3 linked regions of the Metabacillus sp. B2-18 genome follow. The protein of the gene in region 2 binds, or shares a complex with, the protein of the main gene of each other region. Links are inferred from orthologs where the notes say so. Each region holds a gene or a part of one and is shown on either strand. Other genes may lie near its edges.

Region 1 (6,990 bases), 1.7 Mb from region 2 along the record:
GACTTGGATCAATATCGAGTAATGCACTTGTTGCTCCAATAGCGACCATATTTTTCATTAAAGAAGTACCAAGCTCTGTTGCTATTTCAGTAAATGGAACTGAAAATAAAGTTATATCCTCATTTTCTGGAATGGTAGGATTAAATTTAGCATCTGCAAGCACAATTCCACCCGCACGAAGTTCGTGGAAGTTTACATCAATTGTTTCTTGGTCAAAAGCTACTAAAATATCAAGATCATCCGAAATTGATTGAACTTTTGTTGTACTTACACGAATTTTATTATTGGTGTGGCCACCTTTAATTCGAGAAGAAAAATGACGATAGCCATATAAATAATACCCTAGTCGGTTTAATGCAATAGAGAATACTTCACCTGTACTTTCAATTCCTTCTCCTTGCTGTCCCCCAACTTTCCATGAAAGTTGACTAATCATGTTTCTACACCCCTCATTTAAAGAATATGGTTTATTTTTCTATCTTTTTCATATTTCAATGATGTTCAGTTTTATAGAAATTTCTAAACTCTAGTGAAATTATTGGAATTAATACTAAACGTATTCAATTTTAGACCTTACAAGAAAAAAATACAAGACTTTACTTAAAACTTTACCGAATTAAAGAAGCTGATTTATATTAATATGAAATATGGTTTATAAAATTTTGATAGATAAATTTTTCAACTAGAGATTCTGGATAATTACGTTGAAGTTCATTGATAAAAGGTTCATAACACAAGTAATTTTCAAGTCCTACTATTGTTTGATCTATTCCATCAAAGTCAGATCCAAAACCAATATGATTTTCTCCCCCTAACGAGCATAAATGATCTATATGCTTTAATAAATCCTTGATCGTTGGTTGTTCATAATTTGTCGTAAAAAAGGGAACAAATGTTATACCCATCATTCCGTTTTTCCTAAAAAGTGCAACAATTTGCTCGTCCTTTAAATTTCTTACATGTGTACAAAGATGATGAGTATTAGAGTGTGAAGCGATAGGATACTCAGCTAAGTCTAATCCTTCCCAAAAGCTTCTTTCACTTGTATGAGATAAATCTGTCCACAACCTTTTCTTATTTAAAAATGTAATAACATCCTTACCAAAATTCGTTATTCCAGCATTCCTTGTTTCTTGTGCTCCATCTGCCACAAGATTTGCATAATTCCACGTTAAGCCAACTGAACGAATTCCAAGTTCATACAACAATTCAAGATTTTCAAGACGGTCACCGACTGCATCACAGCCTTCTAAAGTTAAAACAGCCCCGATTTCACCCTGTTTTAAATCATCAATATCCGATTTTGTTTTAATCAATTTAACATCGTTAAACTCGTTTAAAACCTTTTGATAAAAGATGTTTATCTGTTGCTGAGCAGCATCTAATTTATGAACAAATGGAACGCTCTCAGGTACAAAAATAGCAAAACATTGTATCGGTTTTTCCATTTGCTTTAACTTTGAGATAGAAACATGTAATCTCTCATCTTCATAAACATTTATAGTTGGGTCCTCCCATAATTTAAATAACATGTCGCAATGCGCGTCAAATAGTGCCATGAACTATCTTCTCCTTTCATACGTTGGACTATTTCATTATATTAATAGAATAAAGCTTAAAATATAAACAAAAAAACAGGGCTTGACTCCTATTGAGTCAAACCCCTATCCTTTCTGCAACTCTTCCATCATTAATGTAGCTTATCTTGGCTCCACAATGAGTTTAATAGCTGTACGTTCTTCTCCGTCTATTTGAATATCCGTAAAAGCAGGTATACATATTAAATCAACACCACTTGGTGCAACAAAGCCTCTAGCGATTGCTACAGCTTTCACTGCTTGATTAAGAGCACCAGCACCAATTGCTTGAATTTCAGCTGCACCTCTTTCTCTTAATACTCCAGCTAATGCACCAGCGACTGAATTAGGATTTGACTTTGCTGAAACCTTTAATATTTCCATTTCTAGTTCCCCCTTCATTTTCAATGAATCCTTGAGTGTTCATTAGAACAATCATTGGCATATCTTGTTTAAAAGGAACTCCCCTAAATTCCCTTTTAAACAGTGTTAGTTATATATCCATTGATACTATATTCACTAGAGTTGGAAAATATTCCTGCTTGTTCGCACATTATTTCGAAAAATTCTAAATGTTATGGTACATTATGTTATTTTGAAGACTCGTCCAATCAATGCTGGATTCTTTAAAGACAATAGGTCTTCAAGTTACCCACTGTCTCCCGCTCTTTTTTTCAATCATTTATATTCTTAACTATTCAAAAAACATATGATCATCATTAATAAGGATTCTTTCAATTTTTGAAGCCTTGCCCGTTTTATCGTTAATATCAACTATAATGCCACTTAATTGGGTTCTACCATTAGCCACATCATGACGAACAGGTAGACCTGTAAGAAATCGTTTTAAAATCATTTCTCTATCTACCCCTAATATGCCATCATAAGGCCCCGTCATACCAACATCTGTAATATATGCTGTTCCTTTGTCTAAAATTCTATCATCAGCTGTTTGAACATGCGTATGCGTCCCAACAACAACCGATGCACGACCGTCTAAATACCAGCCCATTGCCTGTTTCTCACTAGTTGCTTCTGCATGAAAATCGACAAAAATAAGAGATGTACGCTTTTTGGCTTGCTCAATCAGCTCATCAGCCTTTTTAAATGGACAGTCCGAAGGTGGCAAAAATGCACGCCCTTGCAAATTGATTACAGCTATCTCTCTTCCTGCAATAGTTACAAATATCATGCCTTTTCCTGGATTATTTTCTGGAAAGTTCGCAGGGCGAATCATATTAGGTGCTTTATCGATAAATTCAAAAATTTCTCGATTATCCCAAGTGTGATTTCCCATTGTAATGACATGGGCACCAGCTTGAATAAACTGCTGATACATCTTTTCTGTAATCCCTCTCCCATGTGCGGCATTTTCTCCATTAATAATAATAGCATGTGGCTGATATTTTGTTTTCAGTTTAGGTAGGTACTCTTTAATCATTTCTCTACCAGGTGAACCAAACACATCACCTATAAATAAAATTTTCATATGTATTTCCTTTCTATCATTTAACATGTTTGAACTATTTTTGTTGAACTCAACACATAGTAACCGTTGTTCTTAGATTTAGTGTTACACAAAATTGAGCAAAAATAAAGTGGCGCATTTCTGCACCACTTTATTTTGCGTATTCAACAGCTCTTGTTTCACGAATCACAGTAACTTTAATATGACCCGGATAATCGAGCTCTTCTTCAATTCGTTTTCGAATATCTCTTGCTAAGCGATGTGCTTGTAAGTCATCAATACTATCAGGTTTAACCATAATACGTACCTCACGGCCAGCCTGGATGGCAAATGATTTCTCAACACCTTCGTAAGATTCAGATATTTCTTCAAGCTTTTCTAGTCGACGAATATAATTTTCTAGTGTTTCACTACGTGCTCCTGGTCTTGCTGCAGATAATGCATCAGCAGCTGCCACAATAACCGCAATAATCGATGTAGGTTCTGTATCACCATGGTGTGATGCAATGCTGTTAATTACAACAGGATGCTCTTTATACTTTGTCGCAAGTTCTACACCAATTTCCACATGACTACCTTCAACTTCATGGTCAATAGCTTTTCCAATATCATGAAGTAAGCCTGCTCGTTTTGCCAATAATTCATCTTCTCCAAGCTCAGCAGCCATTAATCCTGATAAGAACGCAACTTCCATAGAGTGCTTCAAAACATTTTGACCGTAACTAGTTCTAAATTTCAATCGACCAAGAATCTTAATCAAGTCAGGATGAAGCCCATGAACTCCAACTTCGAACGTTGTTTGTTCTCCAATTTCACGAATATATTCATCCACTTCACGACGAGATTTCTCAACCATCTCTTCAATACGCGCTGGGTGAATACGACCATCTTGAACAAGCTTGTCTAATGCAATTCTTGCTGTTTCACGTCGAATTGGATCAAAGCCTGACAGGATCACTGCCTCAGGTGTATCATCAATGATAAGGTCTATCCCCGTTAATGTTTCTAACGTACGAATATTACGCCCCTCACGTCCAATAATACGACCTTTCATTTCATCATTTGGAAGATTAACAACAGAAACAGTAGTTTCAGCTACATGATCTGCTGCACATCGTTGAATAGCAAGTGACAGGATTTCTTTCGCTTTCTTGTCAGCTTCTTCTTTAGCACGATTTTCGCTTTCTTTGATCATTACAGCGATATCATGTGTGAGTTCATTTTCTACCTTTTCAAGAATAATTCCTCTTGCTTCATCTCTTGTAAGGCTAGATATGCGCTCAAGCTCTGTTTGCTGTTTACGCACAACCTCGTCCACTTTGCTTTCCATCTCTTCAATATGCTGTTGTCTTTCATTAAGAGAACCTTCTTTTCTCTCTAGCATCGCTTCACGTTTATCTAAAGACTCATCCTTACGATCCAGATTCTCTTCTTTTTGTAATAAGCGATTTTCTTGTTTTTGAAGCTCGTTTCTTCTCTCACGAACTTCCTGTTCTGCATCTGTGCGGAGCTTATGAATTTCATCTTTTGCTTCAAGAAGCGCTTCCTTTTTAGTAGCCTCAGCATCACGCTTTGCTTCTTCAAGAATTTGCTCCGCTGCGTTATTAGCACCAGCAATTTTTGCTTCGGCAATAGATTTACGAACAAAATAGCCAACAACTGCACCGACGATTAGGCCAAGCAAAATGGAGATGATTATTGATACTACGTCCATTATTACACCTCCTCTTGCTATGAACTTGTTTTTTCTAGATTAAAGTGTCGGCATGTACATTGTTCAATTATAAGTTGTCAACATACAGCACAAAGCTTTGTTTTCATGTTGAACCTTGCGTCTTTAAACTATTTGACATAAGACTTTTTCAAGTACCAACATTTTCGGCTTTCAAAATGCTTCAATCATCATTCTACAAAATTGTAAAATATACATCTCAATTGTAAATCTGTGAATTTTTCTTGTCAAGCCTGTCATTATAATGTTTCTAAGCATTTTGTTCAATCTTATTTCCATGACCTTTGTGATAACTAGCGAAAAAGGATGATTTTTGTAGAATTATGTCACAATATTTTATGCAATATTATTTATCGTTATTTATCGTTTTTCTTACTAATAAAATTCTTTAATTCATATGTATTTAAACAAATATCACATTATTTTTTCTAATAAAAATAAAAAAGGGGCAAAACGCCCCTTAAAATTAAATGATTATTCCCCTAATAAGTTAAGCTCTTCTTGACTTTCATCTGGTACAGTAACTTCTTCGTCTAGACCATAATGTTTTCGAATTTGACCCTGTATTTCTAAACGTATTTCAGGGTTTTCCTTTAGGAATTGTTTGGCATTTTCTCGACCTTGACCTAAACGTTCTTCATTATATGAATACCAAGAACCGCTCTTTTGAACAATATCCAAATCCGAACCCATATCGATGATTTCGCCTTCTTTTGAAATTCCCTCACCGTACATAATATCAACTTCTGCTACTTTGAAAGGAGGTGCCACCTTATTTTTAACTACTTTAATTTTTGTTTTATTTCCGACCATATCATTACCTTGTTTAAGTGTTTCAGCACGGCGAACTTCTAAACGAACAGAAGAATAGAATTTTAAAGCACGACCACCAGGAGTTGTCTCAGGGTTTCCGAACATCACGCCTACTTTTTCACGAATTTGGTTAATGAAAATAGCAATTGTTTTAGATTTATTTATAGCACCTGATAATTTACGTAATGCTTGAGACATCAGTCTTGCTTGAAGACCAACATGTGAATCACCCATCTCACCTTCAATTTCAGCTTTAGGTACTAACGCTGCAACTGAGTCAATAATTAAAATATCAACTGCACCACTTCGTACAAGAGCTTCAGCAATTTCTAGTGCTTGTTCACCTGTATCAGGTTGTGAAAGTAGTAATTCATCGATGTTTACACCAAGTTTTTGTGCATATACAGGGTCAAGTGCGTGTTCAGCATCAATAAATGCTGCTTGACCACCTTGCTGTTGAACCTCAGCGATGGCATGTAGTGCTACAGTTGTTTTACCAGAGCTTTCAGGACCATAGATTTCTATGATTCTACCACGAGGATACCCACCTATACCTAACGCAGTATCAAGTGCTAATGAACCACTTGAAACAGTTGATACCTTTCGATCAGTTTGCTCTCCTAATTTCATAATAGATCCTTTACCGAATTGCTTCTCTATTTGTTTTAACGCCATATCTAAGGCAGCTTGACGATCACTCACAAAATTTCCTCCTTAAAGTTCATCTATAATAAATATACCCCTTTTTATCTTGTTTGCCAAGTGAAAAGCGAACATTTATTCGATTATTTTATTTTAATGTTTTTAAAGTCACTATATATCTACTTTTTTATATAAAGAAAAAGTAAATTTCAGATAGTAAGGGAGTTCTATTTTTAATTTTTACTTATTTTCGAATCGTTTGTTGATTTTTACAGCAAAAACAGACTAATTTTCTTCATAGAAAAAAAGACTGCTAAGCAAAAGTCTAATAATAGATTTGGGCTTAACAGACTTCATTATATCATTCAATTTCGTTTAATAGTTTGACTAAATAATGACATCCATACTTTACCGAGCGAACACGAATTCCCTTTCTAGATCCAGCTAGATTCAGTTTAAAAACATTGGAATTCTGATCGCCCATAGAAATAGCAATAAAAACTGTCCCTACAGGTTGTCCCTCATGTGGTTGTGGTCCTGCAGCACCTGTAAAGCTAATGCCTATATCACTTTTAGAGAGCTTTCGGATTTGCTCAGCCATTTCCCTTGCACATTCCTCGCTAACTGCGCCAAATTGTTCAAGGGTACGTTTTTGCACCTTCAAAATTTGCTCTTTCACTTCATTTGTATAAGAAACAATACTACCTTTAAAAATTTGGGAAGCACCATCTAAAGATGTTATGTACTCTGAAAACATT
Region 2 (6,915 bases):
TAAGATTAATAAAAAGAGTACCGGTTGACTAAACACTGAGTAAAACCTCCAAAAAGTAGTAATATGGTTAAATTAATTACATATATAAAACCATGACTATACATCGAAACTCAAAAGATTAATTCAAATAGTATAAACAAGCTTAATATGTAATAAACATGCTATATAGCCTTATTCAAAGATTGGAAAAGCCCATAGGAATTGAAAAATGGGGAGGAATTTATTAAGTGAATATGAATTATTTATATAGCATGTTAAGATTTTTACTTATTATAGCTGTTACATGTTTAGGAATATCAATATGTTATTATTTATCTACTTTGACCTATCCATTTTTAATTGCAATCTTAATTGCTATGATTATTAATCCTCTTGTAAATGGGTTGGAACGGATCCTCAGGATTCCTAGAGGATTTTCAGTGATTATCTCAATTATTTTACTGATTTGTTTAATTGCAGGTATTCTCATTCTTTTAGTAGCAGAAATTGTAACAGGCACCACCTATTTGGCGAGAGTTCTCCCTGGACATTTAGAGTTGTTAGCTGTTTACATCGAAACGTTTTTTGTCACAAAAATCATGCCACTATATAACCAACTAACATACCTTTTTAACAGTCTTGAATCAAATCAACAACAATCCATTATCTCAAACATTCAAAATATTGGTGAATCAGTTGCATCTAGTGTTGGAAATTTCATCAAAGGCTTTTTGGAAAATATTCCAGTTATCATTAGTTGGCTCCCAAATGCCGCAACTGTCATAATCTTTTCTTTACTTGCAACTTTTTTCATTAGTAAAGATTGGTATAAGTTCAAATCTGCTGTTTCTGGTTTACTACCACAGAGAGCAAAATCAAGTGGAAGGACTATTACTAATGAGTTAAAGAAAGCATTGATAGGTTTTGTTCGTGCACAAGCAACCCTAATTTCCATTACCACCGCCATTGTTTTAATAGGACTTTTGATTTTACGGGTTGATTATGCTATTACAATCGCTTTATTAATCGGTTTAGTTGATATTCTCCCATATTTAGGTACGGGTTTAGTGTTCATTCCATGGATTATTTATTTATCGTTTAGTGGTGGAATACCGCTTGCAATTGGACTAGGAGTATTATACCTTTTCGTCTTAATACAGCGTCAAATAATGGAACCAAAAGTACTTTCCTCCAATATCGGACTTGACCCACTTGCTACCCTCGTTTCACTTTTTATAGGTTATAAACTAATTGGCTTTTTAGGACTGATAGCTGGGCCAGTTGCATTAGTCGTATTAAAAACATTTAAAAGTGCGGGCCTTTATGAGGACCTATGGAAATTCATCATAGGAAATAATAGATAATAGTAAAACGAACGGGGCTGATACTAAGATCAGCCCCACAATTTCTTTGATCAACTTCTACCTTATGATCGTTATCTGATTTTTATCAATCATTTTTCGAATAGTTGTTAATAAAATCGGTTTAAACTTATTTCTGCTATATGGAAATAACAATAAAAACCCTACTGTATCTGTTATAAACCCAGGAGTTAATAACAAAACTCCACCAATCAAGATACAAAGCCCGTCAATAATGGCCATTCCAGGAATTTGTCCAAATTGCATTTCTTGCTGAGCTTTTCTTAACGTTTCCAATCCTTGTTTCTTTGCAAGCCAAGCTCCTACAACACCCGTTAAAATAATAAGTAATACAGTTGGAATGGGGCCAATTGTATTTCCCGATAATATTAGAATTCCGATTTCTAGAGCAGGTATAACAATAATGAGAAACATCAATAATCGCATGTATTCACCTCTTAAACTCTACTAATAAAACGATGTCCTTTTTTAAATCTCTATACTCTCTCTATTCTATTCCAAAGATGCAAAAAAAAGAAGGGATTACTCCCTTCCTCTTAATGACAATTATAGTACACTCGCATGTCCTTGGTAAATAACTCCTCGAACAGCGTCTACTGTAATATCTTGACCATCTTTTAACAATGTTGTTGCGTTTTCTACACCTACAATAACAGGAATACCAAGACTTAATCCCACAACAGCAGCATGACTTGTTAAGCCACCTTCTTCTGTTACAAGAGCAGATGCTTTCTCAAGAGCATCCATCATATCACGGTCAGTTCCTTGTGCAACAAGAATAGCACCTTGTGTCATTTTTTCTTGTGCATCCTTTGCAGTGCTTGCCACTACAACCTTACCAAAAGCTGATTTACGTCCGATGCCTTGTCCCTTTGCAATAACATCTCCAATAACATGGACTTTCATAAGGTTTGTTGTGCCTGCTTCACCAACAGGTACACCCGCTGTAATCACAATAAGATCACCATGTGTTACAAGTCCGCTATTAATTGCTTCTAATACAGAACGATCTAGCATTTCATCTGTTGTTGTTGAGTGATTTCCACTTCTTGGGTAAACACCCCATACTAAAGCTAACTTACGAGAATATGAATCAGAAACTGTTACAGCAATAATTGGTGCTTTAGGACGATATTTTGAAATCATTCTTGCAGTGTGTCCACTTTCAGTTGGAGTAACAATTGCTGATACACCTAAATTTAGAGCTGTATAAGCTGTAGATTGGCCAATCGCATCTGTGATTGTTGTGCCAACCTGAGCACTGCGCTTCGATAAAATTTGCTTATAATCTAAAGCTTGCTCTGCTCTTGAAGCAATATTGTGCATTGTTTTAACCGCTTCCACTGGATAAGTACCGGCAGCAGTCTCACCAGAAAGCATAATCGCATCCGTACCGTCAAAAATAGCATTGGCTACGTCACTTGCTTCCGCTCTAGTCGGTCTTGGGTTACGTTGCATACTATCAAGCATTTGAGTAGCTGTAATAACAGGCTTTCCTAGAGCATTACATTTACGAATTAATTCTTTTTGAACTAATGGAACTTCCTCTGCAGGAATCTCAACACCCAAATCTCCACGAGCAACCATTAAACCGTCTGACACTTCAAGAATCTCATCGATGTTATCTACACCTTCTTGATTCTCAATTTTAGGGATAATTTGAATATGGCCTGCATTATGCTCTTCAAGCAGCTCGCGAATTTCTAGTACGTCTGAAGCACGACGAACGAAAGAAGCAGCTATAAAGTCAACATCCTGTTCAATACCAAAAACAATATCTTTAGCATCTTTTTCAGTAATACCTGGAAGTTTCACACTAACTCCTGGTACGTTAACACCTTTTTTATTTTTTAATGTACCAGTATTTTTAATTAATGTTTTAATCTCACCTTTTGATTGGTCAAGACCGATTACTTCCAACTCAATTAGACCATCATCTAGTAAAATTGTTGACCCAATATGTACATCATCAATAAGTCCTTCATATGTAACAGAGAACTTTTCTGTTGTACCAACTACTTCTGTCATTGACACAATAATTTCTTTTCCTGCCTCAAGCTCAATAGCACCATTTTCCATTGTGTTTGTGCGAATTTCAGGGCCTTTAGTATCTAGAAGAATAGCTACAGTTTTGTTTAGTTTGGCAGAAGCCTCTCTAATATTTTTAATTCTTGCACCATGCTCATCAAAATCACCGTGTGAAAAATTCAAACGGGCTACATTCATTCCAGCCTGCATTAATTCTGATAATTTATCAATTGATTCACTCGCAGGACCAATTGTACATACAATTTTCGTTTTGCGCATTTCGTTTCCTCCTACCATTTAGAAGGGTAAAGGTTTCACTTATCCCATGTTAGATTCGTTTCTTCCTTTACCCATTTTTGTATGGTTCTATTGTTTTATTTTTTCTTTGCAGCTTTGTAAAATAATATGGTAACGATACCAACTAGTATTTATATAGATAATTCTTTAGATAATCGGTACATATTATCATCAATCGTATGTGGTTGATCTAGTATTTCAAGAATATCATGGTGAACAAGTTCGTTCTTTTGTATACCAACACAACGTCCACCTTTTCCTTCTAATAATAATTCAACAGCATACGCGCCAAGTCTACTCGCTAATACACGATCAAAAGCAGTTGGAGAACCGCCACGCTGAACATGACCTAGTACAGAAACACGTGTCTCAAATGAAGTAGCTTCTTCAATTTGCTTAGCAAATTCAACTCCACTGCCTACACCTTCTGCAACTACAATAATACTATGCTTCTTTCCTCTCTCATGACCACGTTTTAAGCGGGCAACAACATTGTCCATGTCATAGTCAGCTTCCGGTATTAAGATTGTTTCAGCTCCTCCAGCCAAACCAGACCAAAGAGCAATATCACCAGCATGTCTTCCCATTACTTCAATAACATATGTACGTTCGTGTGATGTAGCTGTATCACGAATTTTATCAATTGCATCTATAACTGTATTAAGTGCTGTATCAAATCCAATAGTAAAATCTGTACCAGGGATGTCATTATCAATAGTTCCAGGAACACCTACACATGGAAAACCATGTTCAGTTAGTTTTTTCGCTCCCATGTAAGAACCATCTCCCCCAATAACAACTAGGCCTTCAATCCCATGTTTCTTTAACTGTTCAATCCCTTTTTTCTGACCTTCTATTGTTTTAAATTCAGGACATCTAGCAGAATATAATTTCGTACCTCCGCGGTGAATAATATCTCCTACAGAGCCAAGTTCTAATTTTTCTATTCTTCCTTCAATTAAACCTGTATATCCATGGTAGATTCCATAAACCTCTACATCATGATAGATCGCTTTACGTACAACTGCCCTAACAGCAGCATTCATACCAGGGGAATCTCCACCACTGGTTAAGACGCCAATTTTTTTCAAAACTTTCACCCCACTATAGATAAGTAGCAATACTAAATTACTTCCAAAATAACATGATTATAATGTCAATACAACAAAGAGTCAACTTTTGTCGAATAACCTTTTTATGAGCCTTTTTCATTATACAATAAATTATCTGCTGTGTTTAATGAATTATGTAATTTTGCAAAATTATTGTCCTACTTTGCCAAAAAAGTATAATCTGTAAATAAAATAGAATGAATTGTTTTTTCTTTCACATCCGCAAAAGAAAACGTGGACCGGTCGGCCACACGTTTTTCTATTTTACCCCAAGTAGATCGTTTGCAAACGATACTTGACCTATTCTTTTATATTTTTCATAACGATGCTGAATTAATTCTTCCCCTGTCATACTTGAGAGAGTTTTTAAAGAGCTTGCGATTACCTCAGTAATATTGATTGCTTGCTGAGCTACATCCTTATGTGCTCCACCTTTTACTTCTGTGATAATTTCATCAACAACACCAAGTTGCTTTAAATCTGGGGCAGTTATTTTCATTGTTTCTGCAGCTTTCTTTGCTAATCCTGAGTCTTTCCAAAGTAATGCTGCTGCACCTTCAGGAGAAATAACAGAGTAGGTAGAGTTCTCCAGCATATGAATATAATTTCCTACACCTAATGCTAGTGCTCCACCACTACCACCTTCTCCAATAACGATACAAATAACTGGTACAGATAAACCAGCCATTTCGAACAAGTTTTTAGCAATTGCTTCACTTTGTCCTCTTTCTTCAGCTGCTTTTCCTGGATAAGCTCCTTTTGTATCTATAAAACATATAATCGGACGATTGAATTTATCTGCTTGTTTCATCAACCGTAATGCTTTACGATAGCCTTCAGGATGTGGCATACCAAAATTTCTTCGAATATTTTCTTTTGTATCTTTACCACGCTGGTGACCAATTACAGTTACTGGTACATCTCTGAACTTAGCTATACCACTAACAATGGCATCATCATCACCATAATATCGGTCACCATGACATTCTAAGAAATTAGTAAAAATTTGTTCGATATAATCTAGAGTTGTAGGGCGACTAGGATGCCTTGCAATTTGAACTCGATCCCAAGGCTTTATATTTGTATAAATTTCATTTTCAAGCTTTTCTAATCTTGCTTCTAATTTTTCAATTTCAGATGATAAATCAACATCAGATTGAGCAGTAAAATCTTTCAGTTCTTTAATTTTAGCTCTAAGCTCGGTAACTGGCTTTTCAAACTCCATTTCACCTACCATGTTATTTCACCTCCTGTTTGATGAATATCAAGTATGCTCCCAAGAGTTTCCTTTAATTCTTGGCGATTAATAACATTGTCTAATTGCCCGTGCTTCAGTAAAAATTCTGCTGTTTGGAAGTCTTCAGGAAGCTCTTCTCTAATCGTTTGTTCAATAATTCTTCTACCAGCAAACCCAATTAAAGCACCTGGCTCAGCAAAATTATAGTCACCTAGTGATGCAAAGCTTGCCGAAACTCCTCCAGTTGTTGGATGTGTCATAACAGAAATGATCAACCCACCATTATCACTAAAAAGCTTAAGGGCAGAACTTGTTTTAGCCATTTGCATAAGACTTAAAACACCCTCTTGCATCCTAGCCCCGCCGGAAGCAGTAAAAATAATAATCGGTAATCCTTTTTCATTCGCATTTTCTATTGCTCGGGTAATTTTTTCTCCTACAACAGAACCCATACTTCCCATTCTAAAACTAGCGTCCATGATAGCCACAGCTGTTCTAAAGCCGTTTATCAGACCTTCTCCTGTTACTACAGCTTCATTTTGTTTAGTTTTTTGACGATCTTTTTCAAGTTTTTCCTCATAATCAGGGAAGTTTAGAGGATTTTCAGATATCATGTTTTGATCATATTCAAGGAAGCTATTTTCATCAAATAAACTCTCAATTCGCTCTCTAGCGTTCATTTGATGATGATATCCACAATTCATACAAACTTTTAGATTTTTATTAAGTTCTTTCGTATACATGATTTTTTTACAATTCGGGCATTTTATGACAATCCCTTCCGGAACATCTTGCTTAGCTTGCTCAGAAGGAATTGAGGCATATTTCTTTTTCTTTGGTTTTGGCTTAGTAAATAAATCTTTTAACAAAACGGTACCTC
Region 3 (6,983 bases), 1.7 Mb from region 2 along the record:
TCAATTTGCTCATCTGGAATATCAAGAATAATCATATCTGTTCCGATCTTTTTAATATGCTGCCAAGGAACTCGGATTTCTTGTCCTTGCTTTCTTAAGCCGAACCATTTTAATGAAGGAATAATTAATGTAGTAATTTGACCAGTTTGCTCATTAATTTCTAAATCAGTTTGACCAAGTACTCCCAAGCGCTCAGCACGCTTAACATCTACAATTTCTTTTCCACTTAATTCACTTAATCTCATGTCCATTCCCCCTTAATATATCTTATCAATGGACCGCATAAAAAAATGCCTACAATTATGAAAAATAGTAGGCATTTTTTGCTTCAATTAAGATTTTAAACTCTCCGGGAGTGTTCCATCAGGACTTATTAACGCTACAGAATAAGAATCTGTAAACACCTGGTTAGCTAAAGTATTAACACTTTCTTCAGAAACCTCATTTACTTTGTCAATGATTGAATCTAATGAACGGTGATAGCCTAGTAAGAGCTCGTTTTTACCATTTCTGCTCATTCTGCTATTCGTACTCTCAAGACTAAGCATTAGGCTTCCTTTCATTTGTTCCTTACTGTTTGCTAATTCTTTTGCAGTAATTCCATCTGCTTTTAAAGTTGATAATGTTTCCTGAATTGTTTCAAATAAAACATTTAATTGATTACTTCCTGTCCCACCATAAATTGTAAGAAGTCCGTTATCTGCATAAGAAGAATGGTAGGAGAAGACAGAATACGCAAGTCCTTTTTGTTCACGTACATCCTGGAACAAGCGACTGCTCATACTTCCACCTAATATATTATTTAAAACAATTAAGCTATATATATCATCATGACCGACTTCTAGCCCATTGTAACCTAAACAAAGATGTGCTTGTTCCGTATCCTTTTGCTTGGCTAATTTCTGATCCATGAACGTCGGTTTTCCGATTTGGTGTTTTTGAGCATTTGTTTCATAAGAACCGAAGAATTTCTCAACTTCTTTAATAAAACCTTCAGATACATTTCCTGCAACAGAAACAACAACATTTTCAGGAGTATAGTGATTGTTCATATACTCTCTTAATGTATCACCGTTAAAAGATGCAAGAGTTTCTTCAGTTCCTAAAATAGGGTAACCTAGAGGATGATTACCATAAGTAGCTTTACTTAAAATATCATGTACAATATCATCAGGTGTATCATCGTACATTTTAATTTCTTCATAAACAACATTCTTTTCTTTTTTCAATTCTTCCTCATCAAATGTTGAGTTGAAAAACATGTCTGATAACACATCAAGCGCATAGTTAGCATGGTCATCAAGAACTTTTGCATAATAACAAGTATATTCTTTAGAAGTAAAAGCATTAACTTGACCACCAATGCTATCAAATGACTCAGCAATTTCACGAGCTGATCTTGTTTTTGTTCCTTTAAAAAACATGTGCTCTAAAAAATGGGAAACTCCGTTTATTTTTGGATCTTCATTACGGGAGCCTGTTCCAATCCATACACCGATTGCAACTGATCGAACCGTCGGGATATTTTCCAATACAATTCTTACTCCATTTTGACAAGTATATTTTTTGATCAAAAAAGTTCCTCCTTCATGTTGCCATTCTTCCTAATTATCCTCATCTACATCTTTTGTTGATAACCTTTCCTCATTTACAAGCATTGATACAGATCCGAAGGAATAACCTTTTTGTTTAATGGATAAAATTAACGTTTCAAGGCTCTCAGATGTAGAGGAAGTAGGATGCATTAAAATAAGTGCTCCATTATGAACTTTACTCATTACTCTTGAAACTAACACATGTGGCTCTGGGCGCTGCCAATCGATCGTGTCTACGCTCCACATAACTGTTTTCATGCTCATATCATTCGCAATTTTTACGACCTCATTTTTAAAGCTACCACTTGGGGGAGCAAACCAAGTTGGAGTAATATCAGTTACTGATTTTATCACTTCGTTTGTCTTCGAAAGTTGTTCTCTTATATTACCGCTGGATAATTGACTCATATCTGGATGTGAATAGGAATGATTTCCGATTTCATGGCCTGCATCTACTATCATCATTGCCATATCCGGATTTTCTTTTACCCACCTTCCTTCAAGAAAAAAGGTGGCCTTTACATGGTACTTATTAAGAGTCTCAAGCATATCAGGTATGTACTCATTTCCCCATGCTACGTTAATAATGAAAGACACCATCGGTTTATCGGGATGTCCACGATAAATTGGCTCAGCAGGTAAATCCTCTAAATGAACAGAAGGCTTGACTTGTCGGTATACAAGAAGGCTTTCATCAAAGGTCCCCTTTGCTTTCATCTTCTTGTAAGACTGATCTATATCCACCTCTAAACCATTATATCCAGGCGTTGCCTTCCATACTTTATGTACTTCCGCATTTTGAGCAGGAATATTGTATTCCGGTGCTTTTGCTGCTATTTCTTCATATAATTCGTCTTGATGTTTAGACACTGTTACACTAGCATGCTTTATTTGATCAACATATGAAGATGTAAATGGATTTTGTAAAAATCCGATGCTAACAATTAAGATTAAGGCAAATCCTACGATATGAATCATTTTCCTTTGCATTCAATATCCCCCTTTTCACTAAAAAATATGTAAAAAGGGGACAAGGTAGAACAAAAAACGGAATACTATAGTAACATCTTTGATCTTTTAAATCGAAAAAGAAGACCGGATACCCTGGCCTCCTTTATAGAATCAACCTTGCTGTTCTGGTTGATTTTCTTTTTGTTCTTTCAATACTGCTTTTCTAGATAAATTAACACGACCTTGTTTATCAATTTCAGTTACCTTAACTAGTAGCTCGTCACCAATTGACACAACGTCTTCAACTTTTCCAACACGTTCCTCTGCAAGCTCTGATATGTGAACTAAACCATCTTTACCTGCAAAAATTTCTACAAATGCTCCGAATTTTTCAATTCGTTTTACTTTACCAAGATATAGTTGTCCAACAACAACTTCTCGTACGAGATCTTCAATAATTTTCTTTGCTTTTTGGTTCATCTCATCATTTACTGATGAAATGAAGACAGTACCATCTTGTTCGATATCAATCTTTACTCCAGTTTCTTCAATAATTTTATTAATTTGCTTTCCACTTGGACCAATAACATCTCTAATTTTATCTGGATTAATCTTCATTGTTAAGATTTTAGGTGCATATTGAGAAAGCTCACCTTTTGGAGTAGAAATGGTAGCAAGCATTGATTTTAATATTTCCATACGACCCTTTTTCGCTTGTTGTAGTGCTTCTTCAAGTATTTCTCTTGATAAGCCTTCTATTTTAATATCCATTTGTAAAGCCGTTACACCTTTATCAGTACCAGCTACTTTAAAGTCCATATCACCAAGAGCATCTTCCATACCTTGGATGTCTGTTAAAACTGTATAGTGTTCTCCTGATTTTACAAGTCCCATTGCAATTCCGGCAACAGGAGCTTTAATAGGTACACCAGCGTCCATCATTGCTAAAGTACTTGCACAAATACTTGCTTGTGAAGTAGAACCATTTGATTCAAGAACTTCTGATACTAAGCGAACTGTATATGGAAAATCTTTCTCAGATGGAATAATTGGTTCTAATGCTCTTTCACCTAACGCACCATGTCCAATTTCACGTCGTCCTGGTCCTCTCATAGGTCCAGTTTCACCAACGCTAAATTGCGGGAAGTTGTAATGGTGCATAAAGCGTTTGGATTCCTCGATACCAAGTCCATCAAGAATTTGAACATCCCCAAGCGCTCCAAGTGTACATATACTTAATGCTTGAGTTTGTCCACGTGTAAACAACCCTGAACCATGTGTTCTAGGTAATAACCCAACTTCAGAAGACAGTGGGCGAATTTCATCAACACCACGTCCATCAGGTCTTACTTTTTCTTCTGTAATTAATCGACGTACTTCCGCCTTAACAAGTTTTGATAAGATTTGTTTAACCATCTTAATGGTGCTCTCATCAGCTTCTTGTTCCACATATTTCTCAACAACTTTGTTTTTCACAGCGCTGATTGCATCTTCACGAGCATGTTTCTCTTGAACCTGAATAGCTTGTAATAAGTCACCCTCTGCAAACTCTCGAATTTCTTTTTCAAGGTCTGCATCAAGATCAAATAGTTCAATTTCCATTTTTTCTTTTCCAACAGCTGCAGCTACTTCCTCTTGGAAAGAAATTAAACGTTTTATTTCTTCATGTCCAAACATAATAGCTTCTAACATTGTTTCTTCTGGAACTTCATCAGCACCAGCTTCAACCATATTAATCGCATCTTTTGTACCAGCTACTACTAAATGAATATCACTTTGTTCTGCTTGTTCAACTGTTGGGTTAATAACAAATTCATTATTGATTCTTCCAACAGTTACACCTGCAATCGGTCCCTCAAAAGGAATATCAGATACACAAAGTGCTAATGAAGATCCAAACATTGCAGCCATTTCAGAAGAACAATTTTGATCAACACTCATCACAATACTAATAACCTGAACTTCATTTCTAAAACCATCAGCAAATAAAGGTCTAATTGGACGGTCAATTAATCGGCTGGCTAATATAGCTTTTTCACTTGGTCTTCCTTCTCTCTTGATAAATCCTCCTGGGATTTTCCCTACAGCATATAAACGCTCCTCGTAATTAACTGTTAACGGAAAAAAATCTAAAGGCTTTGGATCTTTTGAAGCGGTGGCAGTACTTAAAACTGCCGTATCGCCATAACGAATCATTACAGACCCGTTTGCTTGTTTTGCAAGCTGGCCAATTTCAACAGTAAGGTTTCGACCTGCCCAATCTATGGAGAACGTTTGTTTATCTTGTCCCATATATGTAAAACTCCTTCTCTATTTAGTCACGTTATGTAATAGTATGAACCAATTAAATTCAACATATCAATGTAGTTTTTATATGTAAAGATTTTTTATAGGAATCAATTTTAAATACACTAAAAAAGCGGGAAAAATCCCGCTTTTTCTAGTAATTATCGACGTAAACCAAGCTTGTTGATTAACTCACGATAACGAGTTACGTCTTTATTACGTAGGTAAGTTAGTAAGTTACGACGTTTACCTACCATTTTTAAAAGACCGCGACGTGAATGGTGGTCTTTTTTGTGAACACGTAAGTGATCGTTAAGATTATTGATGTCCTCAGTAAGGATAGCAATTTGAACCTCTGGAGATCCAGTATCTGACTCATGTGTTTTATATTGAGCAATTAGTTCATTTTTACGTTCTTGTGTGATAGCCATCCTTTTCACCTCCTTATTTTTACAAACCCCAATTACCGAGCAAACGTTGGTGAATCGATCTGCCAAGCAATGGTTTTAAACTACATCAATTAGAATACTATTTTTTCATAAAGAATGCAAGGCTTATACCATCTTTTTATGAAAGAATTGTTCGGCAGCAGCCTTGTCTTTAGAAATTTGTTCAATGAGCTCATCAACATTATGGAATTTTTTCTCACTTCTTATACGTTTAAACCAGGAAACTGAGACTTTTTGACCATAAATTTCTCTATTAAAGTCAAATATATGGACTTCAATACTAGGTTTTGGAGATTTTTCGTTGTTAAAAGTTGGTTTATAACCAATATTACAAACACCATCAAAGACAACTGAATCAATTTCTATTGAAACAGCATAAACACCAGTTGGAGGTATAAGATAGTGCTCTTCAACTTCAACATTAGCAGTTGGAAAACCAATCGTTCGTCCACGTTTATCACCATGAACAACTACACCAACAACAGAGTGAGGTCTACCTAAAAGTGTCTGTGCATACTCAACATCACCACTCCTGATTACCTCCCGAATCAGAGTCGAACTAACCTTGCGATCATGATCCGTTATTTTTTCCACAGTTGTATGTAAAAACTGCTCTCTTGAATGGAATGGGATTGTTTCCATTGTTCCTTTGCCCAAATGTCCATATGTAAAATCAAAACCTGCTACAACATGCTTAACATTTAACTTAATAATATAATCATCCACAAATTCTTGTGGTAATAAAGCGGCAAATTCCTTAGTAAATTCAACTACAAACAATAAATCTACCTCAAGCTCTTGAATTAAATTTATTTTCTCTTCTAAGGGAGTAATATAATCAATATCTTCCTTCTTACGAAGAACAACAAGCGGGTGTGGATGAAAGGTCATTACTGCACTTTTCATTCCTGTTTGTTTTGCTATTTCTTTCGCTTTTGTTATTACCTTTTGATGACCTTTATGTACTCCGTCAAAATAGCCTAAAGCCATGACCATTTCAGGAAAATCAAGTTGATTTAAATTATGTGGTTGAGACAATCTTATTATTTTCACGGTAGCTTCACCTATTTTCACTTTTTGCTGTATGATTTATTTTGGATAAGGTACTTCATCATACAACTTACGCTTCATTTAGCAGTACCTTTGTTGGTTTCATCAGATCTGTTTTAGTGGGATGCTTTGCATAGATAGCTAGACAGCGGTCGTCATCATCATAGACAACAATTGGAGCACCCACTTCAATGTCCTTAAATTGCGACGGTAATTCTAACACTGCACCATTTTTCACTTTCTCTGCTAGAGTATCATGGATTTTCAGTTTCGGCAAATCATATAGTGCTTTACCTATAGGCAGTAATTTGCTCTGTAACGCATTGTTTTCAATCGCACTTTCTATTTCTTCAAATGTTAAACAATCTTCAATTCTAAAATTTCCGGATTTTGTTCTGATTAAATGTGACATATGTGCCGGATAGTCTAATTTTTCACCTATCATTACCGCCAATGTTCGGACATAAGTACCTTTAGAACAAGTAACACGGAACCGGAACTTTGTGAGATTGTCTTCATTATGAACATCACCTAAAAGCACAAGCTCATTTATTGTAATGGTCCTTGCCGGCCTTTCAATCTCTATACCAGCTCTTGCATACTCATAAAGTTTTTTCCCGTTAACTTTAATAGCAGAATACATTGGAGGAAC

What was found.
Region 1: pfkA (region 2) and rny share a complex: the UniProt entries of both Bacillus subtilis proteins name them as parts of the possible RNA degradosome complex. The link is inferred for Metabacillus sp. B2-18 from one-to-one orthologs.
Region 3: pfkA (region 2) and pnp share a complex: the UniProt entries of both Bacillus subtilis proteins name them as parts of the possible RNA degradosome complex. The link is inferred for Metabacillus sp. B2-18 from one-to-one orthologs.

The regions. Positions count from the first base shown.
Region 1 is NZ_CP088245.1:2,009,009-2,015,998, reverse strand. Bases 2,479-5,462 are described here. They hold rny (ribonuclease Y), read right to left. Parts: upstream 4,760-5,462; coding sequence 3,197-4,759; downstream 2,479-3,196. Other genes in these bases: recA (recombinase RecA), read right to left, coding at 5,252-5,462; LPC09_RS10075 (TIGR00282 family metallophosphoesterase), read right to left, coding at 2,479-3,066. Outside these bases: LPC09_RS10090 (2-oxoacid:acceptor oxidoreductase subunit alpha), read right to left, coding at 1-436; LPC09_RS10085 (dipeptidase), read right to left, coding at 636-1,559; stage V sporulation protein SpoVS, read right to left, coding at 1,701-1,961; more of LPC09_RS10075, read right to left, coding at 2,272-2,478; more of recA, read right to left, coding at 5,463-6,292; LPC09_RS10060 (competence/damage-inducible protein A), read right to left, coding at 6,594-6,990. UniProt on the Bacillus subtilis protein: Endoribonuclease that initiates mRNA decay. Initiates the decay of all SAM-dependent riboswitches, such as yitJ riboswitch. Involved in processing of the gapA operon mRNA, it cleaves between cggR and gapA.
Region 2 is NZ_CP088245.1:3,706,222-3,713,136, forward strand. What follows is about bases 2,798-5,706. They hold pfkA (6-phosphofructokinase), read right to left. Parts: upstream 4,778-5,706; coding sequence 3,818-4,777; downstream 2,798-3,817. Other genes in these bases: pyk (pyruvate kinase), read right to left, coding at 2,798-3,668; accA (acetyl-CoA carboxylase carboxyl transferase subunit alpha), read right to left, coding at 5,058-5,706. Outside these bases: LPC09_RS18820 (DUF441 domain-containing protein), read right to left, coding at 1-36; sporulation integral membrane protein YtvI, read left to right, coding at 228-1,343; LPC09_RS18830 (FxsA family protein), read right to left, coding at 1,401-1,787; more of pyk, read right to left, coding at 1,908-2,797; more of accA, read right to left, coding at 5,707-6,035; accD (acetyl-CoA carboxylase, carboxyltransferase subunit beta), read right to left, coding at 6,029-6,904. UniProt on the Bacillus subtilis protein: Catalyzes the phosphorylation of D-fructose 6-phosphate to fructose 1,6-bisphosphate by ATP, the first committing step of glycolysis.
Region 3 is NZ_CP088245.1:1,976,510-1,983,492, reverse strand. What follows is about bases 2,279-5,255. They hold pnp (polyribonucleotide nucleotidyltransferase), read right to left. Parts: upstream 4,839-5,255; coding sequence 2,718-4,838; downstream 2,279-2,717. Other genes in these bases: rpsO (30S ribosomal protein S15), read right to left, coding at 4,994-5,255; LPC09_RS09935 (polysaccharide deacetylase family protein), read right to left, coding at 2,279-2,585. Also shown: LPC09_RS09945 (YlmC/YmxH family sporulation protein), read right to left, coding at 1-245; LPC09_RS09940 (M16 family metallopeptidase), read right to left, coding at 333-1,574; more of LPC09_RS09935, read right to left, coding at 1,605-2,278; more of rpsO, read right to left, coding at 5,256-5,263; ribF (bifunctional riboflavin kinase/FAD synthetase), read right to left, coding at 5,387-6,334; tRNA pseudouridine(55) synthase TruB, read right to left, coding at 6,402-6,983. UniProt on the Bacillus subtilis protein: Involved in mRNA degradation. Catalyzes the phosphorolysis of single-stranded polyribonucleotides processively in the 3'- to 5'-direction. Necessary for competence development in Bacillus subtilis.